3 regions of the Amycolatopsis sp. NPDC023774 genome follow, and region 2 is predicted to be linked to each of the others. Evidence: riboswitches for the same ligand, from Rfam matches in the RefSeq annotation. Region 2 holds a riboswitch; each other region holds the start of a gene.
The links. Region 2 has a riboswitch for S-adenosylmethionine ahead of AB0F91_RS01970 (ATP-binding cassette domain-containing protein). Riboswitches for the same ligand answer to the same signal wherever they lie in the genome.
Positions count from the first base shown of each region.

Region 1: it holds a riboswitch for S-adenosylmethionine, as region 2 does, so the genes downstream of both, AB0F91_RS29050 (aminotransferase class V-fold PLP-dependent enzyme) here and AB0F91_RS01970 (ATP-binding cassette domain-containing protein) in region 2, are expected to answer to the same signal.
Region 3: it holds a riboswitch for S-adenosylmethionine, as region 2 does, so the genes downstream of both, thrC (threonine synthase) here and AB0F91_RS01970 (ATP-binding cassette domain-containing protein) in region 2, are expected to answer to the same signal.

Region 1 is NZ_JBFAAJ010000017.1:15,921-25,890, forward strand. Features, by position in the region: gene AB0F91_RS29025 (AsnC family protein) at 1-550, shown strand, start outside; gene AB0F91_RS29030 (RluA family pseudouridine synthase) at 547-1,476, opposite strand; gene lspA (signal peptidase II) at 1,473-2,042, opposite strand; gene AB0F91_RS29040 (hypothetical protein) at 2,154-2,345, opposite strand; gene AB0F91_RS29045 (hypothetical protein) at 2,306-2,782, opposite strand; gene AB0F91_RS29050 (aminotransferase class V-fold PLP-dependent enzyme) at 2,805-4,148, opposite strand; SAM riboswitch class IV at 4,188-4,302, opposite strand; gene AB0F91_RS29055 (phosphoenolpyruvate hydrolase family protein) at 4,382-5,203, opposite strand; gene AB0F91_RS29060 (Tm-1-like ATP-binding domain-containing protein) at 5,205-6,416, opposite strand; gene AB0F91_RS29065 (PLP-dependent aminotransferase family protein) at 6,502-7,872, shown strand; gene AB0F91_RS29070 (potassium/proton antiporter) at 7,874-9,352, opposite strand; gene AB0F91_RS29075 (helix-turn-helix domain-containing protein) at 9,488-9,970, opposite strand, start outside.
Region 2 is NZ_JBFAAJ010000001.1:385,400-395,369, reverse strand. Features, by position in the region: gene AB0F91_RS02000 (50S ribosomal protein L25/general stress protein Ctc) at 1-590, shown strand, start outside; gene pth (aminoacyl-tRNA hydrolase) at 601-1,194, shown strand; gene AB0F91_RS01990 (DivIVA domain-containing protein) at 1,375-1,740, shown strand; gene AB0F91_RS01985 (fatty acyl-AMP ligase) at 1,920-3,608, opposite strand; gene AB0F91_RS01980 (ABC-F family ATP-binding cassette domain-containing protein) at 3,676-5,469, opposite strand; gene AB0F91_RS01975 (4-(cytidine 5'-diphospho)-2-C-methyl-D-erythritol kinase) at 5,507-6,475, opposite strand; gene AB0F91_RS01970 (ATP-binding cassette domain-containing protein) at 6,724-7,734, opposite strand; SAM riboswitch class I at 7,949-8,039, opposite strand; gene AB0F91_RS01965 (TetR/AcrR family transcriptional regulator) at 8,427-9,011, shown strand; gene rsmA (16S rRNA (adenine(1518)-N(6)/adenine(1519)-N(6))-dimethyltransferase RsmA) at 9,002-9,841, opposite strand; gene AB0F91_RS01955 (transglycosylase family protein) at 9,877-9,970, opposite strand, start outside.
Region 3 is NZ_JBFAAJ010000011.1:153,567-163,536, forward strand. Features, by position in the region: gene AB0F91_RS23580 (helix-turn-helix domain-containing protein) at 1-380, opposite strand, end outside; gene AB0F91_RS23585 (oxidoreductase) at 394-1,218, opposite strand; gene AB0F91_RS23590 (nuclear transport factor 2 family protein) at 1,258-1,704, opposite strand; gene AB0F91_RS23595 (ComEA family DNA-binding protein) at 1,887-2,636, shown strand; gene AB0F91_RS23600 (ComEC/Rec2 family competence protein) at 2,636-5,032, shown strand; gene thrC (threonine synthase) at 5,057-6,322, opposite strand; SAM riboswitch class I at 6,336-6,469, opposite strand; gene holA (DNA polymerase III subunit delta) at 6,603-7,574, shown strand; gene rpsT (30S ribosomal protein S20) at 7,991-8,251, opposite strand; gene AB0F91_RS23620 (EamA family transporter) at 8,619-9,482, shown strand; gene AB0F91_RS23625 (VOC family protein) at 9,505-9,879, shown strand; gene AB0F91_RS23630 (class I SAM-dependent methyltransferase) at 9,876-9,970, opposite strand, start outside.

The sequences.
Region 1 (9,970 bases), on a different contig from region 2:
GCCGTCGGGCGCGCACCCGGCCGTGCCGGGACCACCGCCGCTCGACCCCGCGCTGAGCACGTGGGGCGTGCCGCAGACCGCGTCCTGGGCCCGCGGTGACGAGCCGCGCCGCGCGGGCCCCGCCGAGGGCAGACACGGCCGGATCGGCGAGACACTGCCGACGCAGGGGCTCGAAGGCGAGCAGCTCACCGTGCAGCTGCTGGAGGTGCAGGACCCGGCCGACTATCTGTTCGGCGCCGCCGGCTACCGGCTCGACGCCGGCGAGCGGGCGGTGGTCGTGCACACCGAGATCACCAACCGCGGCAACGTGCCCTTCGCGTCGCTGCCGGACAACTACCTCGAGCTCGTCACGGCCGACGGCACGACGGTCGCCAAGGCGCCCGTGTCGCTGACCTCCCGGCCGCCGCACAAGATCGGCGTGCGGCCCGGCGAGACGCTCGGCGGCCACACCGTTTACGTCCTCCCGGACGCGACGCGTGTGGTCTCGGTGCGCTGGAGCCCCCGCCCGGAGCCGGACGACCGCACACTGATCTGGGCCGTCGAGGGCTAGTAGCTCTCCTCGCACAGGATCTCCAGCGCGCGGGCGAGGTCGTCGGGGTACTCCGCCTCGAACTCGACCCAGCGGCCGTCGGCCGGGTGCGCGAAGCCGAGGGTGCGGGCGTGCAGCCACTGCCGCGTGAGGCCGAGGTGGCGCGCCAGCACCGGGTCGGCGCCGTAGGTCAGGTCGCCCACGCACGGGTGGCGCAGCGCGGAGAAGTGCACGCGGATCTGGTGCGTGCGGCCCGTCTCGAGCTTCACGTGGGCCAGCGACGCGGCTCGGAACGCCTCCACCACCTCGTAGTGCGTCACGCTCGGGCGCCCGCCCGCGACCACGGCGAACTTGTAGTCGTGGCGCGGGTGGCGGTCGATCGGCGCGTCGATGGTGCCGCGCGTCGGGTCCGGGTGGCCCTGGACCACGGCGTGGTAGCCCTTGTCGACCGTGCGCTCCTTGAACGCGCGCTTGAGCACCGTGTACGCGTGCTCGCTCTTGGCCACCACCATCACACCGGTGGTGCCCGCGTCGAGCCGGTGCACCACGCCCTGGCGCTCGGCGGCGCCCGACGTCGAGATGCGCAGGCCCGCGGCGGCGAGCCCGCCGACGACCGTCGGCCCGGTCCAGCCGGGGCTGGGGTGCACCGCGACGCCCACCGGCTTGGAGATCACCACGATGTCGTCGTCGTCGTGGAGGATCTTCATGCCCGCCACGGGCTCGGCGATGACCTGGATCGGGGACTCCGGCTCCGGCAGCGTCACTTCGAGCAGGCCACCGGCGGTCAGGCGGTCGGACTTGCCGGCGGGCCGGCCGTCCACCAGCACGTCACCGGCCTCGGCGAGCTCCGCAACGACCGTGCGGGACAGGCCCAGCAGCTTGGCGAGGCCGGCGTCGACGCGCATGCCGTCGAGCCCGTCGGGGACGGGCAGCAGGCGCGCGGTCACGCGGTCTCCTTCTTGCTGTTCTTGTCACGGGTCGAGGTGCCGTCGTAGTCCTTGCCCAGCAGCGACAGCAGGACGATGAGCACGCCGCCGCAGCAGATCGCGGAGTCGGCGATGTTGAAGATCGCGAAGCCCTCGCCGTTGGGGGCGAAGGCCGAGATGAAGTCGATGACGTGGCCGCGCAGCGGGCCGGGGGCCCGGAAGATGCGGTCGGTGAGGTTGCCGAGCGCGCCCGCGAGCACCAGGCCGAGGCCGATGGCCCAGCCGACGCTGCGCAGCCGTCGCGAGAGCCAGATGATGGCGACGGCCACGGCCGCCGCGACCAGTGCGAGCACCCACGTCATGCCCGTGGCCATCGAGAACGCGGCGCCGGGGTTGCGGATCACCTGCAAGTAGATGAGGCCGCCGAGGATGCGCACGGGCTCCTTGCCTTCGAGGTTGGCCGCCACGAGGTTCTTCGACACCAGGTCGATCGCCCAGATCAGGGCCGCGACCGCGAACACCAGCCCGACCCGGCGCTTGGGCAGCACCACGGGCGCCTTCTCGGCGGCGGGCTCCTCGGGAGCCACGTCGCCGGTCACCGCCGGTTCGGGGGCATCGGCGGGCTTCGCGCCTTCGGACAGGCCGGGTTCGGACGAGGAGGACTCGGTGCTCACATCCCCATTGTCCACGCCCCGGGCTCACCCGGTCGCGGCGGCAGGCCGTGACCGCCACTTCGCGGGTCCGGCGACCACGGCGAACGCCGTCGCCAGCAGCATCGCGCCCGACGGCACAACTCCGCCGAGACCGGGCAGCACCACGGCCGCTACCAGGGCGAAGACCACCGCGACCACTAGCACGACGGCGCTGCGCTCGTACCACGCGAGCACCACCAGCCCCAGCGTCGCCAGCGCGGGTCCGCGCACGTCGGGCGTCGAGGTCGAGCCAGCCGAACGCGACCAGGTCCAGCACCGGCACGGGGAGCACGCCCCCGGCGAGGAGGGCGGCGAACCGGCCGGTGCTCGAGGCGGCCCCGGCGCGCGTACCCGGCCAGGACGAGCGCCACCACCACAGCGAGCGCGATCGGCCAGCCGAGCGCCGTCGCGTACGTCGACGGAAGCAACGGCACCTGGTCCTGCGTGAGGAACTGCAGGCCGCCGGGACCGGGGCCGAGCAGTCCTCCCGGAACCCGGTGCACCGGACCCGAGTACAGGTCGACGAACACGCCGTGCGCCCCGTGCTCGGCGGTCACGAGCTGCACCGCGGCCAGGATCAGCTCGGCGAAACCCAGCACCGCCAACGGAACCCAGAACCCCCACGCTCTCCCCATGCGGGGAGCCTAGCGAGCGGGCTCAGGCGCAGAACGGCGGAAGCTCCCGCGGGTCCCCCACCGGCGCCCAGCGGCCGTCGACCTTCGTGTACTCCCAGCGGGCGCCGCGGGCGACGATCTGGCGCAGCGCGAGCACGAGGCGGTCCACGTGCTCCTCGGTGCTGCCCAGGCCGAGGCTCACGCGCACGGCCTGCTGCCCGTCGCGGCCGCACTCGCCGATGAGGCGCTTGGTGGCGACGTGGGCGCAGAACGCGCCGTCGCGAACACCGATGCCGTATTCGGCCGAGAGGACCGCGGCGAGCCAGCCGGGTTCGAAGCCGTCGACGACGAAGCTCACCGTGCCCACGCGGTCCACCGGCGCGTCGAACAGGCGCAGCTCGGCGCAGCCGGGCACACCGGCCAGGCCCTTGCGCAGCCGTTCCAGCAGCGTGGCCTCGTGCTCGCCCACGGCGGCCCAGTTCGCGGCCAGCCGCTCGCACGCGACGCCGAGCGCGTACACGCCGACAGTGTTCGGCGAGCCGGCCTCGTGCCGCTCGGCGCCGGTGTTCCACACCACGGCCTCGGGGGTCACGAGCTTCGTCGCTCCCCCGCCGGCGAGGTACGGTTCGGCGGCGCGCAGCCAGTCGGACCGGCCGATGAGCGCACCGGCCCCGAAGGGCGCGTAGAGCTTGTGCCCCGAGAGGGCGACGTAGTCGACGTCCAGCTCCCGCAGGGAGATCCGGCGGTGCGGTGCGAGCTGCGCGGCGTCCAGCGCCACGCGGGCGCCGTGCTTCCGGGCCACGGCGGCGATCTCGGCCACCGGCAGCAGCTCACCGGTCACGTTGGACGCTCCGGTCACCACCACGAGCCGCGGCCCCTCGGGGCAGGCGGCGAGCGCTTCGTCCACAACGGACACCGCGGCCAGGCGCGTGCGCGGCAGCTGCACGCGGCGCACATTCGGGCCCCGCCAAGGCAGCAGGGCCGCGTGGTGCTCGGTGTCGAACACGACCACGGACGTGCGCCGCGGCAGCGATCGCGCCAGCAGGTTGAAGGAATCCGTGGTGTTGCGCGTGAACACGACGGTGTCGGTGGCGCGCGCGTCGACGAACCGGCGCAGGATGTCGCGCGTGCGCTCGTAAAGGCGCGTGGATACCTGCGAAGCGAAGCCCGCGCCGCGGTGCACGCTGGCGTACCAGGGCAGGAACTCGTCGACCGCGGAGCGGACCGCGTCGAGACACGGCGCGCTCGCCGCGTGGTCGAGGTTCGCGTAGCCGATCTCGCCGCCGGTCACCAGCGGCACTCGCAGCGCCGCGCCCGCGACGCCGGGAATGCCCTGCGGCGCAACGGGTTCGGTGTTTGCAGCGGTACGGTCCAGAGCGAGTGTCATGGCGGTGCCTCCTCGGCAGTCCGGGGGACCCCGGCGAGGGGCCCGCGCTTGCCTGCCGCACAACGCGACCGGCCCGGTCTTCACCCGGGGCACCCCACCGCGGTAGGAGGGTTGCCGGCCAGCAAGCCGGGGCTGAACGCTGGCACTCATGACCTGTTGATGAAGGTAGCCGAACGACGCCCGGTGACGCCAGAGGTGTCCCGCGAGCTGAGACGGCGCTCACAGACCGGCGATCACCGCCGCAGCGCGCGGAAGGCCTCCGTCTGCTCGCGGATCGCGCGCTCGGCCGGGAGCCGTTCGATCGAGGAAGCGCCGAAGAAACCGACGATCCCCTCAGTGCGGTCGAGCACGTACTGCGCGTCCGCGGGCTCGGCGATCGGGCCGCCGTGGCACAGCACAAGCACGTCCGGGTTCACCCGCTTGGCCGCGTCGTGCATCACCTGCACACGGGTGACGGCCTCGTCGAGCGTGACGGCCGTCCGCGCGCCGATCGTGCCGCTGGTGGTGAGCCCGAGGTGCGGCACGAGCACGTCGGCTCCCGCGCGGGTCATGTCGGCGGCCTGCTCGGGGTCGAACACGTACGGCGCGGTCAGCAGATCGCGTTCGCGGGCCAGCGCGACGAGGTCGACCTCCAGGCCGTAGCCCATGCCGGTCTCTTCGAGGTTCTGGCGGAACACACCGTCGATCAGCCCGACGGTCGGGAAGTTCTGCACGCCGGCGAACCCCATCCGCTTGAGCTCGTCGAGGAACGGGCCCATCAGGCGGAACGGGTCGGTGCCGTTGACCCCGGCCAGCACCGGTGTGTCGCGCACGACCGGGAGCACCTCGCGCGCCATGTCCACGACGATGCCGTTGGCGTCGCCGTAGGCCAGCAGCCCGGCGAGCGACCCGCGGCCGGCCATGCGGTAGCGGCCGGAGTTGTAGATGATCAGCAGGTCGATGCCGCCCGCCTCGGCGGCCTTGGCGGACAGGCCGGTGCCCGCGCCGCCACCGATCACAGGCCGGCCTTCGGCCACCGCGGCGGTGAGCCGGGCGAGCGCTCGTTCGCGGTCCACGTCAGGACCTCCCTTCCCCGATGAGCCGGTGCAGTTCCCGCGCGGCGGCCGCACCGAACCCGGCGTCGTTGATGGCTTCTTCGCGCCGTGTCACGGTCGCCGTGCCACCGGACAGCGCTTCCGTGAGGTGGGCGAACAGCTCGGCGTCGGCCGCCGGGTCGTGGAACGGGCCGTCCGGAACGTCCACAGCGGACACTCCGCCGAGCGGCAGGAACACCGAGACGGGCCCTTGCGCCGCCCGGAGTTTGCGTCCGAGCAGCGTGCCCAGCCGAGCGGACTCCTCCGGGGTCGTCCGCATCAGCGTGACGGTCGGGTTGTGCACCAGCAGGTTCCGGTCCGCGAACCGCTCGGGCACGGTGTCGGCCGGGCCGAAGTTGACCATGTCGAGCGCGCCGACGCTGACGACCTGCGGCAGGCCCGCGCGCCCGGCCGCCTCCAGCCGGTGCGGGCCCGCGGAGAGCACGCCGCCGACGAGCTCGTCGGCCAGCTCCGTCGTGGTCAGGTCGAGGACACCGGCGAGCAGGCCGTCGGTCACGAGCTTCTCCATCGCGCGGCCGCCGGAGCCGGTCGCGTGGAACACGAGCACCTCGTAGCCGAGCTGTTCCAGCTCGGCGCGGGCCTCGTCGGCGGCGGGTGTGGTGACGCCGAACATCGTCACCGCGACCACGGGCCGATCGGTGGTTTCGCGGCCGGTGTCGTGGTGGCGGGCCATGGCGGCGATCGCGGCCGCCGCGTTGCCCAGCACGGTCTTCGACACCGCGTTGAGCCCCGCGATGTCGACCACGGAGTACATCAGCGTCACGTCGGTCTCGCCCACGTACGGGCGGACGTCGCCGGACGCCATGGTGGAGACCAGCAGCTTCGGCACGCCCACCGGCAGCTCGCGCATCACCGCCGCCGCGATCGAGGACCCGCCCGAGCCGCCGACCGCCAGGACGGCGTCGACGCGGCCCTCGTCGAACAGCCGCCGGACGGTCACCGCCGCACCGCGCGCCATCGTCTCCACGGCTTGCCCGCGATCGCGGGAGAGCGAAGCGAGGTCGACGCCCGCGGCGCGGGCCACCTCGTCGGCCGGCACGTCGGCTCCGTCCGACCGGACTGAACCGGCGTCCACCAGCAGCGTGTGCACGCCGTCGACTTCGAGGCGGGTGCGCAGCCAGTCGTATTCGGCGTGTTTCGTGTCGAGGGTGCCGACGAGGCAGACCGTGGCCATGTCCGCCATCGTCGCCCCGGCCCGGGCGCGGCCGCTGGGCCAGTTCGCCGGAAGTGGTCCAAACTGGCTGGTGAAGGAGGCGCCCATGCACCGGGTCACGGCCGCCGAACTGGTTCGGCTGCTCGGCGCCTGGCGCGGCGGCGCCCCCACGCTCCCCGCCGCGCTCGCCGCCACACTGGCCGAGCTGGTCGACTCCGCCGTGCTGCCCGAAGCCGCGGTCCTGCCCGCGCAACGGCCGCTCGCGCGAGCGCTGGGCGTCTCCCGGGGCACGGTGACCTCGGCGTACGACCAGCTGGCGGCCGGCGGGCGGCTCACGGCCGAGGCCGGCTCCGGTTCGCGGGTGCGCCGGCGCCAGCCCGGTGGCCCGGGCGTGCCGGGTGGCCGGCTCGTTTCGTTCACCGGCTCGGCCGCCCCGGCCGACCTGTCGAGCGGTGCCCTGCCCGGCTCGGCCCTGACCGCGGACGCGCTGGCCGCGCTCGGCCCCGCCGACCTGGAGCCCTACCTCGGCACCGACGGCTACTTCCCCGCCGGCATCCCACGGCTGCGGGCCACGATCGCCCGGCTGCTCACCGACGACGGCGTGCCCACCGCCCCGGAGCAGGTCCTGGTGACCGCGGGCGCCCAGCAGGCCGTGTGGCTCGTGGCGAACACGCTGGTCACGGCGGGCGACCTGGTCGTGGTCGAGGAACCGAGCTACCGCGGCGCGCTCGAAGCGTTCGCCGGGGCCGGGACCCGGCTGCGGGGCATCCGCTGGACCGCCGACGGGATCGACCGCGACCAGCTGCGAGCGGCGCTGCGCCGCTCCCCCGCGCTGCTGTACTGCCAGCCGTCCGTGCACAACCCGACCGGTGAGCGCATGCCCGCGCCCGCGCGGCGCGAGCTCGGGAAGCTGATCACCGCCGCCGGCCTGCGCACGGTGGAGGACCGCAGCAGCGCCGACCTGGCGTTCCGCGGACCGGCACCGGGGCTGGCCGCGCACGTGCCGCCGGAGCTGCTGGTGAGCATCGGCACCGCGTCGAAGCTGTTCTGGGGCGGCGTGCGGATCGGGTGGATCCGCGCGGACGCGCCGACGGTCGCGCGGCTGACCGAGGCTCGCAAGGCGATCGACCTCGGCTGCTCGGTCGTCGACCAGCTGCTGGCCGCCGGGTTGCTGCGCCGTGTCGCGGAGGCCCGCGAGGCGCGGCGCGCTCTGCTCGCCGCGCGCTGGGAGTCCACTGTGGACGTGCTCGGCCGCGTGTTCCCGCACTGGCGCTGGACGACGCCGGCCGGCGGTACCGGACTGTGGGCCGACACCGGCGAAGACGCCGTGCGCCTGGCGCAGCGCGCCCTCGTCGCCGGGGTGAAACTGGCGCCAGGGCCCGCGTTTTCGGTCTACGACGGCTTCCGGACCCACCTGCGGCTGCCGCTGTGGCACGCGCCGCGGAACCTGGAGCCCGTGCTCGCCTCGCTGCGGTGACTCAGCGGCCCAGCTCACCGCGCCAGCGCGCGAGCCGCCCGGCCCGGTCGACAGCGCGGATCCGGCGCTCGGTCGCGTCGCGGACCCCGGCAGTGGTGACCACCAGCAGCTGGTCGTCCTCCTGCAGGCGGCTGGTCTTCTGCGGCGTGAACCCGGAGCCGTGACGGACCACCAGGCTCACGGTGGCGCCGGCCGGAAGGCCGAGCTCGGAGATGTACACGCCGTGCAGCTTCGAGCCCTTCCGGATGCGCACCTGCAGCAGCTCGGCGCCGAGCTCGTCGAGCGGGGCGGCGTCGACCTCGATCTCCTGGGCCTCGGCGCTCTTCGTGAGCCCGAGCCCGCGCGCGAACGGCCCGAGCGTCGCCCCCTGCAGCAGCGTGAGCACGATGACCAGCACGAACACGGCGTCGACGAGCCGTTGCGCGCCGGGCAGGCCCTGCGAGAGCGGGATCATCGCGAGCACGATCGGCACGGCTCCGCGCAGGCCCGCCCACGAGAGGAAGGTCTGCTCCCGCCACGGCAGCCGGAACGGCAGCAGCGAGATCACCACCGACAGCGGCCGCGCGAGCAGCAGCACCACCGCGCCCGCGACGAGGCCGGGCACCAGTGCCTCCAGCAGCCGGCTCGGCGACGCGAAGAGCCCGAGCAGCACGAACAGTCCGATCTGCGCGAGCCAGCCGAGGCCTTCGGCGAACGAGAGTGTGTCGGAGCGGTGCGGCAGCTTGGAGTTGCCCAGCACCAGCCCCGCGACGTACGTAGCGAGCAGCCCGGACGCGTGGGCCAGCTGGCCGGAGGAGTACGCGAGGATGCACACGGCCACCGTCGCCAGCGGGTAGAGGCCGGTGGCCGGCAGCGCCGCCCGGCGCAGCGCCATCGCGCCCAGCCAGCCGAACAGCAAGCCGAGGACGAGCCCGGCGGCGAGCTCGTAAACAACCAACAGCGGCAGGGTCCAGTCCACTGTGGCACCCGACGCGAGCGCGATCACCGCGATGTACGCGGGCGCGTCGTTGACGCCGGACTCCAGCTCCAGCGCGCCGACGAGCTTCGGGCGCAGCCCCACCGAACGCAGCACCGAGAACACCGCCGCCGCGTCGGTCGACGCCAGCACCGAACCCCACAGCAGCGCGAGCCGCCAGTCGAGCCCGAGCAGCCAGTGCAGCGCCGCGCCGGTCACCGCAATGCTCACGACCACGGCCACTGTGGACAGCAGGATCCCTGGCCCCAGCGAGGGTTTCACGGCCTGCCACCGCGTGGTGAGCCCGCCTTCGGTGAGGATCATGACGAGCGCGGCGAGCCCGAGCGACTGCGTCAGGCCGGGGTTGTCGAACTGGATACCGATGCCCGATTCGCCCAACGCCACGCCGATGCCGAGGTACAGCAGCAGCGAGGGCAGGCCCAGCCGGATCGACACGCGCACGGCGACCACCGACGCGAGCAGCACCACTCCGCCGACGCCGAGCACCAGGGGAAGCTGGTTCATCTCCGCCCCTCCCGGTCGCCGTGGGCTTCCAGAATAGTGAGACGGGGGCGTTCACTCGTTCGTGCACCGCTGGACAACTCGGACAAGTGGTGTGTTATCAATCCGGCCCAAGGCAGGCGGGCTCGCGACCGGACTTCACCGATTCGTGCAACCATTCCCGCCGTGACTGTGGTCGGATGGATGACCAACGGCGCTGCAGGACACTCGGCTGCCACCCAGTGTCGCCAGATCGACACCGAGCGCCGCGAACGGATTCTCCCCGGCCGGCCTCAACCGCACCGCGCGCTGCCGGTCCCGGGTCACCCACCCCGCGTCGACGGCCCGCGCCAGGATCGCCGCGGGCACGGCGCCGGCGAGGTGGTCGCGCCGCTCCGTCCAATCCAGACAGTCGCGCAGCAGCGGGCGCCGCCCGCGCTCCGGCACGGCGACACCGAGCTCGCCGAGCACCTCGCGCCCGGCCGCGGTCAGCGTCAGGCCGTCGCCGGTGTCGACGATCCCCTTCGCGATCAAACCCTCCCGCAGCGCCACACCGACGGTGCCCGCGAGGTGGTCGTAGCAGCTGCGCGCGAAACTCAGCCGCTGCGTGCGCAGCGTTGCCTTCAGCCCGACCGGTTCGCG
Region 2 (9,970 bases):
CCGTCGAGCCGCGCACCGAGTTCGGCAAGGGCGCCGCGCGGCGCACCCGTCGCGCCGGCAAGATCCCCGCGGTCCTCTACGGGCACGGCTCGGACCCGCGGCATTTCGCGCTGCCGGCCCTCGAGTTCGCCCGCGTGGTCCGCGAGAACGGCAGCAACGCCGTGCTCACCCTCGACCTCGAGGGCTCCAGTGAGCTGGCGCTGACCAAGACCATCGTGGTCCACCCGCTGAAGAACTACATCGAGCACGTCGACCTGCTCGTGGTTCGCCGCGGCGAGAAGGTCACCGTGGACATCCCGGTGGTCGTGACCGGCACCGCCGGCCCGGGCGGCCTGGTGAACCAGGACCTCGACACCCTCCAGATCGAGGTCGAGGCGCTGCACATCCCGGAGCAGATCGAGGTCTCCGTCGAGGGTCTCGAGATCGGCACCCAGATCACCGCCGCGCAGGTCACCCTGCCGCAGGGCGCGGTCCTGGTGACCGACGCCGAGGCGCTGGTCGTGGCCGTGAACGAGCCGCAGCGTGAAGAGACCGGCGACGAAGAGGCCGCCGCCGAAGGCGCCGAGGCTCCCGCCGGGGACGCCGAATAAACTCACTTCCGTGAGTGAAGACCTGCCTGGGGCCGGCGAGCTGATCGTGCTCGCCGGCCTCGGTAATCCCGGGCCCCAGTACGCCGGCAACCGCCACAACGTCGGCTTCATGGTGCTCGACGAGCTGGCCACCCGCATCGGGGGCAAGTTCAAGGCGCACAAGAGCGGCGCCGAGGTGCTGGAGGGGCGACTCTCAGGCCGTCGCGTGGTGCTGGTGAAGCCGCGTTCGTTCATGAACCTCTCCGGCGGTCCCGTGGTCGGCGCCGCCCGGTTCTTCAAGGTCGAGCCCTCGGGCGTCGTCGTGGTGCACGACGAGCTCGATGTGCCGTTCGGCGCCCTGAAGCTCAAGCTCGGCGGCGGCGACAACGGGCACAACGGCCTGCGCTCCATCACCAAGTCGCTCGGCACGCGTGAGTACTACCGCGTGCGGTTCGGCATCGGCCGTCCGCCGGGGCGCCAGGACCCCGCCGATTTCGTGCTGAAGGACTTCTCGACGGTCGAGCGCAAGGAGCTCCCGTTCGAAATCTCCGTGGCCGCGGATGCGGCCGAAGCACTGCTCTCGAAGGGGCTCACCGCGGCCCAGAACGAGTTTCACGCAGGTTGATCGGCCGGTTGCGCTCTGTTGGTGATCATGAGTGGCGCTGCGTAGTTTTTGCTCACTCGATGGGCGGCTTATGGGGCCCTGATCGAGTCGTCCGGCGCGTGCGGGCTTCCCGGCGCCCCGGTGACCGGTTAGGACGGAATGCGGGAGTCCGCACACCGACCCTGAATCGGAGAATGTTTCATGTCGTTCACCGCCGAGGACCTCATCGAGGTCACCTTCGGTAACGCCCCGATCGGCCGCCGCGGCTATGCCAAACAGGAGGTCGACGAGTTCGTGCGGCGCATCGCGAAAACGATCGCCGAAGAGGACGACCTGACCGCGGCCGAAGTTCACCACGTCATGTTCAACAAGCCGCTGATCGGCAAGCGCGGCTACGACGAACGCGAGGTCGACCAGTTCCTGGACGCCGTGGAGGAACAGCTGGCCGACCTGTCCGGCCGACGCGCTCCCGCCGTCCCCGGCGCACGCGACGAGCACGAGGCGACAGCCTCCCGGGCACCGCGTCCGGAGGTGACGGAGAACGCCGAGTCCTTCCAGGACCGGTAAGTCTTCTCGGCTTTGACGGCGTCGTTCCCCCGCGGCGCTTTCCCGGCCGGTTGCTCAGCTTTCCTCCTTCTTCCTGAAACAACCCCGCCCTCCGGACTCCCAAGCCCCGAGAACACGGAACCGGCCCGCTCAGTGTGGTGAGCGGGCCGGTTCCGTGTTCGTCGCGGTCGAAGCCGGCGTCAGTGTTCTGCGTTGTGGGCGATCTTGTCCGCGTACTGCACCGCAGTCGCAGCTCGTTTGACCTTGCCCGACGGAGTCTTGGGCAGGCTGCCGGCCGGGAGGACCACCACGGCGAACGGGCGCATGTCCACCGCGTCGCGAACGCGAGCGGCGACCTGCTTCGACAGCGCGCGTTCGGCCTCCGCGTCGCCCGCCAGCTTGGACTCCACGACGACGGCGAAGCGTTCGCGGCGGCTGCCCGCGTCGAGGCGGACGGCGACGGCGTTGCCGGCACGTACGCCCTCGACCGAGGTGGCCGCGCGTTCGATGTCGGTGGGGTACAGGTTGCGGCCGCCCATGATGATGACGTCCTTGCGACGGCCGCAGATGACGATCTGGCCGTCGATGAGGTAACCGAGGTCGCCCGTCTTCATCCAGCCGTCGGCGTCCTGGGTGTCGAGGGGGCCGTCGACGGTGAGGTAGCCCGGGGTGACGGCCGGGCCGCGGAGGCGGATTTCGCCGACTTCGCGGTCGCCCAGCAGCGAACCGTCAGCGGCGACGATGCTCGCCTCAAGGCCGTCCAGCGGGCGGCCCAGCACGGCGAAGGAGCGCACGGCGTCAGTGCCCCGTCGAGGGTCGCCCTCGGGGACCGGGACGGCGCGGTCGTCCGCCTCCAGCGCGTCAGCCTCGACGACGTCCAGCGTGAGACCGGTGAACAGCGGCGCGAAAGACACCGCCAGCGTCGCCTCGGCCATGCCGTACGCCGGGAACACGCACTCGGCCGGCATCTTGAAGCGGGCGCCCGCGTCGACGAAGGTCCGCACGGCCGTCTCGTCGATCGGCTCGGCGCCGTTGAGCGCGATGCGGAGCTTGGACAGGTCGTAGGCGTTGTCGTCCTCGACGCGGGCCATGCGGCGGCCCACGATGGCGTACGCGAAGTTCGGCGCGGCAGTGGTGGTGCCGTTGTACTTGGAGATCAGCTCGGGCCAGATCAACGGGCCGGACAGGAACTCGACGGGCGTGATCTTCACCAGCTCGACGCCGAAGGTCATCGGCACCGTCAGGAAGCCGACCATGCCCATGTCGTGGAACGTCGGGAGCCACGACACCATCACGTCGACGTCGAAGTCGAACTCCGCGCGGTCGACCATGGCCTTGACGTTGGTGTAGAGGTTGCCGTAAGTGATCCGCACGGCCTTGGGGTCGGCCGTCGAACCGCTGGTGAGCTGGAGCAACGCGGTGTCGCCCTCGTCGGTCGGCACGACCTCGCCCAGCGGCTCCGCCTCGGCCAGCTCCGTGATCAGGCGGTGCTCGATGCCCTTTTCGGCCAGCACAGGCGCGAGCTGGTCGAACGGCTCGCCCAGCACCACCAGCCCGGCGCCGATCATCCCCAGCACCTTGACCGTGTCCTCGGCCCACTCGGCGAGGTCCGTGCGCGCCGTCGGCTGGTGCAGCATCGTCACGCTGCCGCCGGCCAGCCACACGGCCTGCACGGTGGGCGCGATGAGCACCGGCGCCGCGGCCAGCACGGCCACCGCGCTCCCGGGCTTCAACCCGCCTGCGACCAGGCCTCCGGCGATCTTCTTGGCCTGGTCGTGGACCTCGGCCCAAGTCCGGCGCACCGGCTCCTTGGGCTCGCCCGTGACCATGCCGCGCTGCTGACCCCGCCCCGTCGCCGTCTCGACGAGCGTGTCCACGAACCGACTCATGCGCGACAGATTACTGTCTGGGTGTCAACGCTTGCCCGCGGTGGCGCGAACAGCACCGATCAAGCCGTCATTCGAGCGCTTCCGACGTCTCCAGCCACTTCGCCTCGACGTCTTCCTTCTCCGCGTGCACGCCCTTCAGCTCCGTGTTCAACGCGATGAGCTTGTCCGGGTCCGTGGCCGCCTCGAGCAGCGCCGCGTGCAGCTTCTCCTCGCGCGCGGCCAGCTGGTCGAGCTTGCGCTCCAGCCGTCCGAGCTCCTTCTGCGCGGCCCGGATCTCCGCGTTGCTGCGCTTGGTCTCGGCCTTCCCGGAAGCCGCCGACGCACCCCGCCCCGGCGCCATGTCACGGCGCCGCGGCGTCGCCTCGCGCAGCTTCGTGCGGCGATCGAGGTACTCCTCGATGCCGCCGGGCAGGTTCGTCACCTGGCCATCGCCGAACAGGGCCACGGTGGTGTCGCAGACGCGCTCCACGAGGTAGCGGTCGTGCGAGACCACGACCATGGTGCCGGGCCAGCCGTCGAGCAGGTCTTCAAGCTGCTGGAGGGTGTCGATGTCGAGGTCGTTGGTCGGCTCGTCGAGCAGCAGCACGTTGGGCTCGGCCATGAGCAGCCGGCACAGCTGCAGCCGGCGCCGCTCGCCACCCGACAGATCACCGACGGGCGTCCACTGCCGTTCGGCCGGGAAGCCGAGCTTCTCGCCCAGCTGCGAAGCCGTCATCTCCTGCTTGCCGAACACCACGCGCCCGGCCACCTGCTCGATCGCCTGCAGCACGCGCAGGTCGCCCGGCAGGTCGTCGAGCTCCTGGCGCAGGTGCGCGAGCGCGACCGTCTTGCCCTCGACCCGCCGCCCGGTTTCCGGTTCGATGTCACCGCCCAGCAGCTTGAGCAGCGAGGTCTTGCCCGAACCGTTCACGCCGACGAGACCCACGCGGTCACCCGGCCCGATGCGCCACGTCACGTGGTCGAGCAGCGTCCGGTCGCCGACGCTGAGCGTCACGTCTTCCAGCTCCAGCACCGTCTTGCCGAGGCGGCGCTTGGCGAACGCCATCAGCTCCACGGAGTCGCGCAACGGCGGCACGTCGGCGATCAGCGCTTCGGCGGCTTCCACCCGGTAGCGCGGCTTCGACGAGCGCGCCTGCGGGCCGCGGCGCAGCCAGGCCAGCTCCTTGCGCGCCAAGTTCTGGCGCTTCTCCTCGGCCGTCGCGGCCAGGCGCGCCCGCTCGGCCCGCGCGAAGATCCAGTCGGCGTAGCCACCTTCGTACTGCTCGACGCGCCCGTTCGCGACCTCCCACGTGAGGCCCGCGACGGTGTCGAGGAACCACCGGTCGTGGGTCACGACCACCACGGCGATCCGGCGGGCGAGCAGGTGGTCGGCCAGCCAGCGGACACCTTCGACGTCCAGGTGGTTGGTGGGCTCGTCGAGCACCACGAGGTCGAGCTCGCCGGTCAGCGCCGCGGCGAGCGCGACGCGACGGCGTTCGCCACCGGAGAGGTTCGCGGTCGGCGTGTCGAGCCCGATGGCGGTGATGCCGAGCCCGTCCACAATGGACCGCACGCGCGCGTCGGCGGCCCATTCGTGTTCCGCGCCATAGCGTTCGAGCACGACGTCGCCGACCGTGCTGCCCGAAGGCAGCTCGGTTCGCTGGGTGACGACGGCCATGCGCAGGTCACGAACATGGCTCACCCGACCGGAATCCGGCTCGCTCAGACCCGCGAGCACCTCCAGCAACGTCGTCTTGCCGCCTCCGTTGAGACCGACCACACCGATGCGCTGTCCTGCGGCGACGCCGAGCGAAACGCCGTCCAGCAGCGGTTTCACGCCGTACGACTTGCTCACCGACTCCAGGTTGACCAGGTTGGCCATCCGATTCAGCCGATCCTTTCCACAGTGGACTAGAGGTTCAGGCGTGCACGCGCGGTGGCGCGCCACGGGGTGCGTCGTCGCCGCCGACCAGCCGGGCGCCGGGCACCGGGCCGTGGGCGACGCGCACCGTCCGGCAGACGCCGGCGCCGGACAGCTCGGCCGCCACCTCGACGGCGGCCTGCGCGTCGGCGCAGAGGAACGCGCACGTGGGTCCCGAGCCGGACACGCAGCCGGCCAGCGCGCCCGCGTTCACGCCCGCGCGCAGCGTGCGGCGCAGGCCGGGGCGCAGCGACACGGCCGCCGCCTGCAGGTCGTTGCCCAGCAGCAGCGCGAGCTGGCGCGGGTCACCCGACGCGAGGGCCTCGACCACGGGCGTGTGCGAGCCGATGCGCGGCGGGTTGCCGTCGGCGCGGAGGCGGTCGAGCTCGCCGAACACCTTCGGCGTCGACAGGCCTTCGGTGTCGAACGCGAGCACCCAGTGGAACGTGTGGCGCGACAGCACCGGCACGAGCTGCTCACCGCGGCCCGTGCCGAGCGCGGTGCCGCCGTAGAGCGCGAACGGCACGTCGCTGCCGAGCTTGCCCGCGATGGCGGCCAGCTCGTCGCGCGTCACGTCGAGCTTCCACAGCGAGGCCAGGCCGACGAGTGTCGCCGCCGCGTCGGCGCTCCCGCCCGCCATGCCACCGGCGACGGGGATACCCTTGCGGAGCACGATCCGCACCTTCGGGTCGTCGCCCTCGGCGCGACCGGCGTAGGCGGAGAGCTCCTGAGCCGCGCGCCAGGCGAGGTTGGTGGCGTCGGTGGGCACCAACCCCTCCCCCTCGCCGAAGACCTCGAGCCCCGGCTCGTCGGTGGCCGCGACGGTCACCTCGTCCGTGAGCGACAACGCCTGGAAGACGGTGACCAGGTCGTGGTAACCGTCGTCGCGCAGGTCACCGATGGCCAGGTGCAGGTTGACCTTGGCCGGGACCCGGACGGTGACTGGTGGTGGAACTACGGCGAGCACCCGTCAAGCCTACGTGGCCCGGCGCCTGGGCTCCCCACCAGGAGAAAACAGTCGTTCTCAGGACGGCGGTCCCAACCTTCCGGACGCCCGCGCCCTCCCCCCGGACCCCTGTCCCACCCGCCCCACTGTGGCGTTGGTTGCGCTCAACGCACCCAACGCGGCGTTCGGTGCGTTGAGCGCACCGAACGCCGCATTGGGGCGCTCTGGGTCAGGCCGGTGGGCCAGACGGACGGCTCAGGGGCGTGGGGTCAGGCGGCGACGCTCTGCGCAGCCCGCACGGCCGGCGTCACGTGGGCGCCGCGGTCGGCGATCCACGCCAGCGCCGCGTCGGCCCGCTCGCCGCGGACACCGATGCGGAAACGCGCGATCGGGGTGTCGCCGATGCGCGTGAGACCGCCGCCGATGGTGGCGACCTCCACGTCGAAGCGGCCGGCCGCCTCGGGCAGCAGGGCGCCGACGGACGCGAAGCCGATCAGCACGACGTCGGCGGACCGGTCGTACTTCGCGGCCTGCGCGCGGGCGGTCTCGATTGCCGGCAGCACCGCCTGCGCGGTCCAGCTGCCCGGCGAGGCGATGAGGTCGAGCACGTGACCGCGTTCGACGACCACGCCGTCTTCGAGCACCGCGACGTCGTCGCAGACGCGGCGGACGACCCCGGCGTCGGGGGTCGTCAGCAGGACGGTGGTGCCCAGCTCGGCGCGGGCCCGGTCGAGCACGGCGAGCACCGCACCGGCTTCCTCGGGGGCGATGCCGGCGGTCGGGTCGTCGGCGAGCAGCACGGCCGGGCCGGCGGCGAGCGCCTTGGCCACGGCGACGCGGCGCAGCTGGCCGGGGGTGAGGTCGGCCGGCTTCTGCGCGGCGCGGGCGGTGAGGCCCACGAGGTCGAGCAGGTTGCCGACGCGGCTCTTGCGCTGCGGGCCGTCGACGCCAAGCTGCTCCAGCGGCGTGGCGATGTTGCCGGCGACGGTGCGCTCGGCGAGCAGCTCCGGCTTCGTACCGACGACACCCAGCTGACGGCGGACCTCCCGCAGCCGTCGGCCGTCGAGCGCACCGGTGTTGAGGCCGTCGAGCCGTACGACACCTCGGTCCGGGCGCTCCTGCAGGGCGATGCAGCGGGCGAGCGTGGACTTGCCGGAGCCGGCGGGGCCCACCACGCCGAAGAGGGAACCGGCCTGCACGTCGACGCTCACATCACGCAGCGCAGCGACCGGATTTCCGTTGAGGGGAAAGGACTTGGACACGTTTTCGACAGTGATCACGAAGAGAGCTCCAGGCAGTGGGCGCAGCACCGTTTCCAGGCGCGCCGGGCGTCACCGAATCACCGTCCTTTTCGGACGGTGCGCAGAATTGCGTAAGAAAAGATCAGGCGATGACTGTGGAGCGTCGACACGCACATACCGTGCGGCGACCTTCATCGACGACGCGCCGCCGGGTCAACAGGAGCGGGCGGGCTACCCTCTGCATCGGAAACAGCCTCCATCGGTCCTGGCTGTAGCACCTGCCCCATGGGGAGTGGTTGCTGCGACTTCGGCGAGCCAGGTCTCTCAGTCGCTCGGGATGGACTTTCTGAGTAAAGCCGATCCCACTGGGTGAACGCAAGCGCGTTGGTGCAGATCACACGAGTGGTGGTGCCCGGATACCGGGACACTCGTAGCCACATCGTGGACCCCGAAGGCTCCGGCACCGAATCTCTTCCGCGCGGCGAATCCGGCCACCAATTCCACTGTGGACGCTGCCGAACCCTGGTGGAGCCGCGATTCCGGCCCGATGATCCGGGAGTGGCGCGCGCGTGGGTAAATGACGGTTCGGCAAGGTAGTTCGCCACGGCGAGACACCGCGTCTTCCCGGCCGGACACCCACTCCCGTCCGCGAGCCGACTCCGGACTTGCGTCACACCGCTGATGATACGCGTGTATCGGATACAGTCGTACCACAACAGCGGAGGAGGACCATGGCGCGGCGCGTCGACCACGAGCAGCGCCGGCGCGAGATCGCGACGGCGGTGTGGCGCATCGCGGCCGAACGCGGACTCGACTCCGTGAGCATGCGCGAGGTGGCCGCCGAGGCAGGCGTGTCGCTGCGGCTGGTGCAGTACTACTTCGAGACGAAGCACAACCTGCTCGTGCTCTCCCTGCGTTATCTGCACGAACGCGGCGAGCAGCGCGCGCAGGCCCGCATCGCCGCGCAGGTCGACCAGAGCGTGCGCGGCGTGGTCCGGACGCTGCTCACCGAGCTGCTCCCGCTGGACGCCGAGCGCGAGCTGTCACTACGCGTCCACCGCGCGTACTTCAGCCGCACCCACAGCGACCCTGCGTTGGCGAAGGTTTTTCTCCACACCGAGACGCCGATCGAGGACCTGCTCACCAGCCTGTTGCGCCGCGCGGCTCTCCCGCCCGGCGTCCAGCCACGGCAGGAGGCCAACCTCCTGGTCGCGGGCTTCACGGGCCTGGGTCTCGACATCCTGCACGGCCGTTTCACCCCACCCGAAGTCCTCGCGACGCTGGACTACCACCTGGCGCGGCTCTTTCAGGCTTGAGCCGCGAGCCGCACGAAGTCGTGCACGTCGAGCTGTTCGCCGCGCGTCTTCGGGTCGATGCCGGCCGCCACGAGGAGCTCGCCCGCGCGATCGGCCGAACCGGCCCAGCCGGCGAGGGCCGCGCGCAGTGTCTTGCGGCGCTGGGAGAATGCGGCGTCCACGACCTCGAACAGCCGCTGCCGCTCAACGCCCTCCACGGGAGTGCCACGTTCGAAAGCCACGAGGGACGAGTCGACGTTCGGCACCGGCCAGAACACCGACCGCGGCACGGCACCGACCTTGCGCGCCGGGCCGTACCAAGCGAGCTTCACGCTGGGCACGCCGTAGATGCGGCTGCCGGGACCGGCGGCCATGCGGTCGGCGACCTCGGTCTGGACCATCACCATCCCGCGCTGCAACGACGGCAGCTCGGCCAGCAGGTGCAGCACGACGGGGACCGCGACGTTGTACGGGAGGTTCGCCACCAGCGACACGGGCTCGGCCGGCAGGTCCGCCGCGCTGATCCGCAACGCGTCGGCGCCGACCACGGTCAGCTGATCCGCGACGGAAGCGGCGCGTTCGGCGGCAGTGCGCGGAAGCCGCGCCGCCAGCTTCGGATCGATCTCGACGGCCACCACACGCGCACCGGCGTCGAGCAGTCCCAGCGTCAGCGACCCCAGCCCGGGGCCGACCTCGAGGACGACGTCGCCCGGCTGAACCCCGGCCAGCTCGACGATGCGGCGAACCGTGTTGGGGTCGTGCACGAAGTTCTGGCCGAGCTTTTTCGTCGGCCGGACGTCGAGCTCGTCCGCCAGCCCGCGGATCTCGGCAGGCCCCAGCAGTTCAACCACCGGGGAAGCCTACCGAGCCGCGGGAAACGCGGAACTCAGGCCCGCTTGCCGCAGACCGGCCAAGCGCTGTAGCCACCGCGGGCGTCGCGGACCTTCTCGGCGATCGCGATCTGCTGGGCACGCGAAGCC
Region 3 (9,970 bases), on a different contig from region 2:
CTCTCCTGCTCGGGCGTGAGGTACTCCGCCCCGACGTTCTGCGCCGCGGCCTTCACCGCCCGGTCGGCGGCCGCCGCCTCGACGATGTGGCTCATCAGCGCCGAGATCTCGGTCATCGCGTCGGCGCCGCCGGCCACCCGCTCGGCCGCCGCCTCGATCGCCTCGGTGATCAGTTGGCTGTGCTCGCCGATCACCGCCGTGACGAGGTCGGTTTTCGTCGGGAAGTGCCGGTACAACGTGCCCACGGCGACCCCCGCGGCCTCGGCGATGGTGTCCATCGGGACGTCGGGGCCGAGCCGGGTTATCTGCTCCCGCGCCGCGTCGAGGATCTTCGTGCGGTTGCGCACCGCGTCGGCGCGCAGCGGGCGGGACGGGTCCATCGGTTCTCCGGGGTCAGCTCGCGAGGCCCCTCATGATCAGGGTGTCGAAAGCGCGGTCGGGCAGGACGCGGCGCAGGAAAATCAAGGGCTTCGCGCCGAAACCCGCAGCGTAACGGGTGCGAGGGCGCCGGGCGGTCGCAGCCTTGGCGACGGTCTTCGCGATCACGGACGGCTGGGACATCAGCCGCGCGTTGATCCCCGAGTTCATGCCCTTCGCCAGCTTCCCTGCCAGGCCCGAATAGGCGCCCTCGCCGGAGACCTCCTTCAGGTGGTCCACGGCAATGCTGCCCCACTCCGTCGCGATCGCTCCGGGCTCGACCACCACCACGTCGATCCCGAAGGGCCGCACCTCCATCCGCAGCGCGTCGGAGAACCCTTCCAGCGCGAACTTCGTGCCGTGGTACCAGGCGCCCAGCGGGGTGTAGATCTTGCCGCCCATCGAGGAGATGTTCACGATCCGGCCGGAGCGCTGTGCCCGCATCACGGGCAGCACGAGCTGGATCAGCCGCGCGGCCCCGAACACGTTCACCTCGAACTGGTAACGAGCCTCCGACAGGCGCACGTCTTCGACCGCGCCGTACGAGCCGTAGCCGGCGTTGTTCACCAGCAGATCGATCCGGCCGGACTCCGCGACGATCGCTGCCACGGCTTTCTCCACCGACTCTTCGTCCGTCACGTCCAGCGCGATCGTCCGCACCCCACGTTCGGCGAGGTCCGCCATCCGCTCCACCCTTCGCGCGGCGCCATAGACCGTGTACCCACGCTCCAGCAGCTCGCGCGCGGTGGACTCCCCGATACCTGACGACGCGCCTGTGACCAGGGCGACCTTGGGGACCAAGACCAACACCTCCTGAAAGTGAACCAGGACTCAGGTTTATCATGAGTCATCGTTCACTTTCAATCCGGGGGGATCTACCGGGCCGTTTTCGGCAGTGTCGGCGTCGACGGCGGCGAACGAGTGGTGCTCGTGCGTCACCACCCAGCGGCCCTGGATTTTGCGCAGGCCGATGGTCAGCCGCAGATGGTGGTCCGGTGGGTCGGCGGGGCTGCCGCATCGCAGGAGCGCCCAGGCGAACGCCACGTCGTCCCCCGCGGTCACGTCGAGCTCCAGGATGGTGAACGTCGCGCCTTCCGCCTGCCAGACGAAGAACGGCGGCCAGGTCTCGCGGTAGGCGTCGATCCCGCGGACCCCTTCGTGGGGCGGCGGGACGTCGAACATCACGATGCCGTCGGAGTGGTCGGCGAGGACGCCGTCGAGATTTCCCGTGTGGACCGCAGTGGCCCAGTTTCCGATCAGGGCGCGGATCTCGGCTTCGTTGGTCATGGTGGGGTCCCTCCTGTGGCGCGCCGTCGAGGGCGGCGATGGGCGTCAGCATGGCACCGGGCGCCGACCGGAACCGGCGTTCGGCCACCGCGGAGGCCGAGTTGTCCACAAGGGGGCAGTTATCCACAGGCGGCCGGATTCGGCCTGGTGGCCGGTGTCGATCAGCGCCTAGCGTCGCACGTGTGTTCGAGCAGACCGCCCGTGATCCGGGCACTCCCGTGAACGCCAGGCTCGCCTGGCTGGCCGATCAGTTGGCGGCGGGCCCACGCACCGTCGGGCCCGGCGGCCGGCTGGTTCGGCGCTGGCTGCCCGGCGGCGCCGACCCGGCCCATCCTGGTCTGCCCGGCGTGCTGAAAAGCCCTCGAGTCCTCGTCGTACTGGGTCTCGTGGTTGTGGCCGTACTGATCGCGGCGGGGTTCGCGGTGTTCAGCGGATCGCCCGCGACGGAAGTGGCACCGTCGCTGCCGAGCGCGAAGGCTCACCCGTCCGCTGCGGCGCCGGCGTCTTCGACGTCCGCGAAGCTGGTGATCAGCGTGATCGGCCACGTCCGCGCGCCCGGTCTCGTCACCGTTCCGGCCGGCTCGCGCGTGGCCGACGCGGTGCGGGCCGCCGGTGGCGCCGACCCCGGCACTGATCTCTCCGGCTTGAACCTCGCCCGCAAGCTCACCGACGGCGAACAGCTCGCCGTCGGCATCGCGGTCGCGTCCTCGGTCCCGGCAGGCGCCGGCGCGGCACCGGGAAAGCTTGACCTCAACTCGGCCACGCCTGAGCAGCTCGACACCCTGCCCGGCGTCGGCGAGGTCACCGCCGGCCGCATTCTCGATTGGCGCACCCAGCACGGCGGCTTCTCCAGCGTCGAACAACTTCGCGATGTGGAAGGCATCGGAGAAAGCAAGTTCGAGAAGCTGCGCGAGCAGGTGACGGTCGGATGATGTTCGTCCAACCGGAAGCCGCGCCCTCGTGGCGTGACCACGACCTTCGGCTCGTCCCGGCAGCACTGGCTGCCTGGGGTGGCACCCTGGCGGGGCTGCGGCTCGGGTGGTGGGCGGCCGAGGTTTTCGGGGTTGTGGCCGCGGTTTTGTCGGCCGTATTGCTCGCGCGGCGGCGTGGGAGGTGGCTCGGAGCGGCCGGCGCGCTGCTGGTTCTAGGGCTCGTCGTGGCGCTGCCGACGGCGTGGCGCATCAGGGGACCGGAGCAGGACGCACTCGGACAGGCCGCCGTGCACGGGGGAACCGGCACAATCCGCGTGGAGGTCACAGAACGACCACGGCCGATCCACAGCGCCGGCTACGCCGATCAGCAGGCGGGCACGAGGTCGGTGGCCATCGACGCCCGGGTGGAATCGGCCACTGTGGAATCAGCCACTGTGGACGGTCGGAAAGTGAGGTCCACCGGCCGGGTCCTGCTGCTCGCGCCGGTGGCCGGGTGGGCTGATCTTCTGCCGGGCCAGGAGGTCACGGCATCGGGTCGCCTGGCGCCGGCGCGCGGGGGTGAGCTGACGGCCGCGGTCGTTTACGTGCAGGGCGCTCCGGCCGGGGTCACGCGGGCGCCGTGGTGGCAGCGGGCGGCCGCGGCGTTGCGGGCGGGGCTGCACGAGTTGTGCGCGGTGTTGCCGGAGGAGTCGGCGGGGCTGTTGCCCGGACTGGTTCTGGGCGACACGAGTGCGTTGCCAGAGCAGGTCGAGCAGGAGTTCACGGAGTCGGGACTCACGCACTTGATGGCCGTCAGCGGGGGAAATCTGGCGATCCTGTGCGGCTCGGTGTTGTTGTTGTGCCGGTTGCTGCGCATCGGGCCCCGGGTGTCGGCGGCCGCTGCGGGATTGTGCTTGGGTGGCTTCCTGATTCTCGTCGGTCCGGCACCGAGCGTGCTGCGCGCCGGGGTGATGGGCGGGGTGGCGCTGCTGGCGCTGGCGTTGGGCCGGCGTGGATCCGCGTTCCCGGCGCTGGCGTTCTCGGTGTGCGTGCTCGTCGCGTGGGATCCGGTGATGGCGGCGGACTTCGGGTTCGCGTTGTCGGTGTTCGCGACGGCGGGGCTGGTGCTGCTCGCGCCGCGGTGGGCGGATTCGCTGGTACGCCGGGGGATTCCGCCGGGATACGCCGAGGGCATCGCGGTGCCGTTGGCGGCGTTCGTGGTCACCGCCCCGGTGATCGCGGGCATGGCGGGCACCGTGAGCCTCATCTCGGTGGTGACCAATGTGCTGGCGGCGCCCGTCGTCGCGCCGGTCACGGTGCTCGGGGTGCTGGCCACGGTGGTCGGGCCGTGGTGGCCCGGAGCCGGGCACGTGCTGGTGCACCTGGCCGATCCGGAGGCTCGCTGGCTGATCACCGTCGCGCGGCACGGGGCCCGCGCGCCGGGTGCGGTGCTGACCTGGCCGGGTGGCTGGTGGGGCGGGGTGTGCGCGGCGGGGGTGCTGGTCGTGGTGGTGGTCGCGTTCCGGTTCCGGCGCGCTCGGCTGCTGGTGGCGATGGGGCTGGTGGCGGTGCTGCTGATCGTGGTGCCGCCGCGGGTCCTTTCGCCCGGCTGGCCGCCGAAGGGTTGGGCGATGGTGGAGTGCGACGTCGGCCAGGGCGACGCCGTGGTGCTGGCAACAGCGGAGCCCGGGCGGGCGGTGGTCGTGGACACCGGACCGGAGCCGGGGCCGGTGGACGAGTGCCTGCGGCGGCTCGGCGTGGAGCGGATCCCGCTGCTGGTGCTCAGCCACCTGCACGCCGACCACATCGGCGGGCTGTCGTCGGTGTTCGACGGCCGGGCCGTGGGTGCGATCGCCGTCGGCCCAGGACGGGCGCCGGCGTGGGCGTGGCAGCAGGTGTCGCAGGAGGCGGCGACGCACCACGTTCCGGTGCTGGAGCTGAGCGACGGGCAGCGGCTCGATTGGCCGGGGCTGTCGCTGGACGTACTGGGGCCGCGCTACGTCACGGTGCGGGCGGCCACCCTGCAGGACGGCACGATGATCAACAACAGTTCCGTGGTGCTGCGGGCGACCACGGCCGCGGGGAAGGTGCTGCTGACCGGTGATGTGGAACTGGCCGCGCAGGCCGACTTGCTGGCCGAGGGGGTGGATCTGCACGCCGACGTGCTGAAAGTGCCCCACCACGGCTCGCGCTACTCGTTGCCCCAGTTCCTCGAGGCGGTGGGCGCGCGGGCGGCGATGATCAGCGTGGGCGCGGGCAACAGCTACGGGCACCCGGCGAAGTCCACAGTGGACGTGTTGGGCACGTTGGGTGTGCTCGTGACGCGGACCGATGTGGACGGTGACACGGCCGTGCTGCCCGGTGACGGCGGCCCGGCGGTGGCGCGCCGGGGCGAGCCGCGCGGGCCGCCCCGCTAGGGAAGCGGCCCGCGGGCCCGGCGGTCAGAGGCCGAGGGCCTTGCTCACGGCCTCGGCCGACGGGGGCACGGTCGCCTTGGGGCCGATGCGGCCTTCGAGGGCGTCGAGCGTCTTGAGGCCGTCGCCGGTGATGAGCAGCACGGTCTCGGCGTCGGGGTCGATCTTGCCGGCCTCGATGAGCTTCTTCGCGGTCGCGACGGTGACGCCGCCGGCGGTCTCGGTGAAGATGCCCTCGGTGCGCGCGAGCAGCCGGATGCCCTCCACGACCTCCTCGTCGCTCACGTCTTCGATCGCACCGCCGGTGCGGTTGACGACGTCGAGCACGTAGGGGCCGTCGGCGGGGTTGCCGATCGCGAGCGAGCGGGCGATGGTGTCGGGCTTCACGGGCTGGACCACGTCGTGGCCGGCGCGGAACGCGGCCGAGACGGGGGAGCAGCCGGTGGCCTGCGCGCCGAACACCTTGTAGGGGCTGGCCTCCACGAGGCCGAGCTGGCCGAGCTCGCGGAAACCCTTGTCCACCTTGGTCAGCTGCGAGCCCGACGCGATCGGCACCACGATCTGCTCCGGCAGGCGCCAGCCGAGCTGCTCGGCGACCTCGTAGCCGAGCGTCTTGGAGCCTTCGGAGTAGTAGGGGCGCACGTTGACGTTGACGAAAGCCCACGTCGGGTGCTCGCCGGCGAGCTCCGTGGCGAGGCGGTTGACGTCGTCGTAGTTGCCGTCGACGGCGATCAGGTCACCGTCGTAGACCGCGGTGGTGAGGATCTTGGCGCGCTCGAGCGACTTCGGGATCAGCACGACCGACCGCCAGCCGGCGCGGGCCGCGGCGGCGGCCGTCGCGTTGGCCAGGTTTCCGGTCGAGGGACACGCGAGGACCTCGAAGCCGAACTCGCGGGCCGCGGCCAGCGCGACGGCGACCACGCGGTCCTTGAAGGAGTGCGTGGGGTTGCCGGTGTCGTCCTTGACCCACAGGGACTTGAGACCCAGGGCCTTGGCCAGCCGGTCGGCCTTCACCAGGCGGGTGCCGCCGGGCTCGGTGTTCGGGATCTCCTCGACGGTCGAGGGGACAGGAAGGAGCTTCTTGTAGCGCCAGATGTTCTTGGGGCCGGCCTCTATGTCTTCGCGACGCACGCGGCCGAAGTCGTAGGCGACCTCGAGCGGCGAGAAGTCCTCCGCGGACACGAACTCCGGGGCGAGTGGCTGCCGGTGGCCCTCTTCCTTCGACACCAGTTCGACGGCCGGACCGAGGTCCAGGGTCTTCTTGGTGGAGGTCGTGCCGAGGGTAACGGTCATCGCGAGGTTCCTTTCCTCATCTGCCCCGCAAAAGCGGGCCGGAATTGGCACCGTGGTCGTCAGCTATCCCGCAAATTCGGGAAGACAGGCTGTACGCCGGTTGCCGGGGCTTCGTCGGGCCGTTCCCTCTGCCCCTCTGGATGAGCGGTGTTCAGTTGTCGGCGTGCCTCGTGGGGCGCGGCCTCGGGTACACCGTACGACATGGCGATCACCTCGTGCCACGGTGGCGGCGCACATCACCGGAGCGGGCGCGGGGCGGCGCGGGTGAGAAGATGGCGGGGTGACCACCGCACCTGCGCCGCTCCACCTCGTCCTCGGTGAGGAAGAACTGCTCATCGAGCGGGCTGTCCGTGCGTCGCTGGACGCCGCGCGGGCCGTGGACTCGACGGCCGAGATGACGCGCAGCCGGGTGTCCGAACTCACACCGCCCGTGCTCGCCGAGCTGGTGAGCCCCTCGCTGTTCAGCGAGGGGCGGGTCATCGTACTCGACTCCGCGCAGGACATCTCGCAGGAGCTGGCGGACGCGGTGATGGCCTACCTGAAGGCGCCCGCCGACGGGATCGTGCTCGTGGTCGTGCACAACGGCGGCGGGCGCAGCAAGGCGGCCAAGGCGCTGCCCGCGGCGCTGAAAAAGGCGGGCGCGGAAATCACCGAGTGCCCGAAGCTGACGAAGCCCGCCGAGCGGGAGTCGTTCGTGCGCAACGAGGTGCGCCGGGTCGGCGGCAAGATCGACGCGGCGGGTGTGATGGCGCTGATGGACACCGTCGGCTCCGATCTGCGCGAGCTCTCCTCCGCGGCGACGCAGCTCGTCGCAGACACCGGCGGCGTGGTCGACGAGCAGGCCGTGCGCCGCTACCACACCGGTCGCGCCGACGTGACCGGCTTCGCCGTGGCGGAGAAGGCCGTGGGCGGCGACCGCGCGGCGGCCCTGGAGTCGCTGCGCTGGGCCATGCAGCTGGGCGTGCCGCACGTGCTGGTCGCCGACGCCCTCGCCGACGCGGTGCGCACGATCGCCCGCGTGTCCGCCGCCGGCCGCGGCAACCCGAACCAGATGGCGGGCGAGCTGGGCATGCCGCCGTGGAAGATCCGCAAGGCGCAGGGCCAGTCACGTGGCTGGGGCCAGGACGGCCTCGCCACGGCGATGCGCGTGGTCGCCCGCCTGAACGCCGAGGTCAAGGGAGTGGCGGCCGACGCGGACTACGCCTTGGAGCGCGCGGTCGTCGAGGTCGTCGCCGCCAAGGGCGAACGCTGACGCTGCTCGGCCGGGCATAGTTCGACCCGCTGAACGGCGCGGCCGAAGCCGGCGCTCGGGAAGCAGTGAAGCGCCCGACGGTCGCCACTGCACGAGGCGACCCACGCGGTCGCTGGGTACGCTGCGATCCGGCGCGTGGTTTTGAGCGGGCTCTAGCCGCACGAGACTGGGTGCGCAGCGGCGCCTCGATTTCGGTGCGTGGCTGGTGAGCGGGTCCTCGGCGCGCGAGGTGACCCGGGCGGTCGGTGGTGGGTGCGCAGACTCAGCAACAGGCATCCGCCAGCCGAGCGGCCGTCGCCGCGGCTCCTCGAGGGGAACGCTGCTCGCAGGGGGGTGCGGGAGTGCGCACGAAAAAGCCCGGCGACCGAGCGGTCACCGGGCTCTTTCAGGTCTGGCGGGGTGGTGCTGCGATCAGCTCAGAGCTGGTTCGCGCGCTTCGCGAGAGCCGACTTCTTGTTGGCGGCCTGGTTGGCGTGGATGACGCCCTTGGTGACGGCCTTGTCGAGCTTGCGGGCGGCGTCGCGCTGGAGTTCGAGGGCCTTGGTCTTGTCGCCGGAGTCGGCGGCCTCACGGAACTTGCGGATCGCGGTCTTCACCGAGGAGCGGATCGCCAGGTTGCGCTGACGGGCCTTCTCGTTGGTGGTGATGCGCTTGATCTGGGACTTGATGTTGGCCATGAAGGCATCCTGCTTTCGTCTCGGTGAAGGTCGCTGCCGCGTCGAAGTGGCTCCGGGCGCCTGGAGTACAGACAGGCGCGGCCGGGTTTCCTCCCTGACGGAATGCCGCACGGCAACGACGGGAAAGCCTAACAGGCCTGCTCGCGGCCCCCTCGGGCGGCCCGGAGTGGTCGGTTCGGCTACCGTGGAAACCGCAGTGCCTAGGGTTCCGCTGCCGGCCCGCCGCACCGCCACGCAAGACAACCAGGGCCGGCGGGACAGGTCCGAGCGGCACCATCGGCGCGGCCCGACGCCCGCCGTTCATCTGACGGGACAAAAGCCTGGAGGACCCGGCCTTCCGTGTGCGCGGAAGACCCGAGGGGGTCCGGTGAACACCACAGCTCTGTCGTTCGTCCTCATCGCCGCCGTCGTGCACGCGGGGTGGAACCTCGCCGCGAAGCGCGTCACCTTCGGCGGGCCGCGGTTCGTGTGGCTTTACTACACCGTGTCGGCCGTGGTGCTGCTTCCCGTCGTCATCACTGCGCTCCTGATCGAGAACGAACGTCCACAGTGGACGTGGCTGCTCGCCGCCGCGGTGACGGCCGTGCTGCACGTGGCGTACGGCACGGTGCTGCAGCGCGGGTACGGCGTCGGCGACCTGTCGATCGTCTACCCGCTCGCGCGAGGTACCGGGCCGCTGCTGTCCGTGCTCGCGGCGGTGCTCGTGCTGCACGAGCACCCCGGCGTGCTCGGCCTGATCGGGGCGTTCCTCGTGGTGGCGGGCGTTCTGGTGATCAGCCTCGGCGGCAGCAAGGCCGACGTCAAAGCGCGCCGCGCCGGCGTGTTCTACGGCGTGCTCACCGGGGCGACCATCGCGGCCTACACGCTCTGGGACGCCCACTCCGTGACGACGCTCGCGGTGCCGCCGCTGGTGTACTTCGGCGGCGGCGCGCTGGTGCAGAGCGTGCTGCTGGCGCCCGCGGCCCTTCGTGACCGCGCCGAGGTCGGCGAGCTGTGGCGCGAGCACCGCAAGGAGACGCTGATCGTCGGGATCGCCTCGCCCGCGGCGTACCTGCTGGTGCTCTACGCGCTGCGAATGGCGCCCGTCAGCCTGGTCGCGCCGGCGCGGGAGCTGTCGATCGTGCTGGGCGGGCTCGCGGCGTGGTTCGTGCTCGGTGAGCGGAACGCGGCACGCCGGCTGGTGGGCTCGCTGGTGGTGCTGGCCGGGATCGCCGCGATTGCGGTGGCCTGAGCCACTCGGGTAGGCAGGACGCATGGACGTACTGAGCAGCCGCGTGCTGATCCACCCGCGCGACCTGGAGGCCTCGACCGCGTTCTACCGGGACACGCTCGGGCTGGCGATTCGCCGCGAGTTCCCCGGTGGCACGGTCTTCTTCGCGGGCGGCGGTTCGATCGAGGTCGTGGGCGGCAACGATGCGACACCCTCGGCGGCCGTCGACCTCTGGCTGCAGGTCCGTGACCTGCCGGCGACGCTCGAGGAGCTGGCCGCGCGCGGCGTCACGCCGGTCCGCGGGGCGCGCCGCGAGCCGTGGGGGCTCGACGAGGCCTGGATCACCGACCCGGACGGCCTGCGCATCGTCCTGGTACAGGTGCCGGCCGACCACCCGCTGCGGAGGGACTCCCGCTAGGGCTTGCGGGCCCGCAGCTGCGCCGCCAGGGCGGCGAAGCCCGGCGGCTGCCAGGTCCACGTCTGCAGGTCGATGAAGCCCGCAGCGGTGA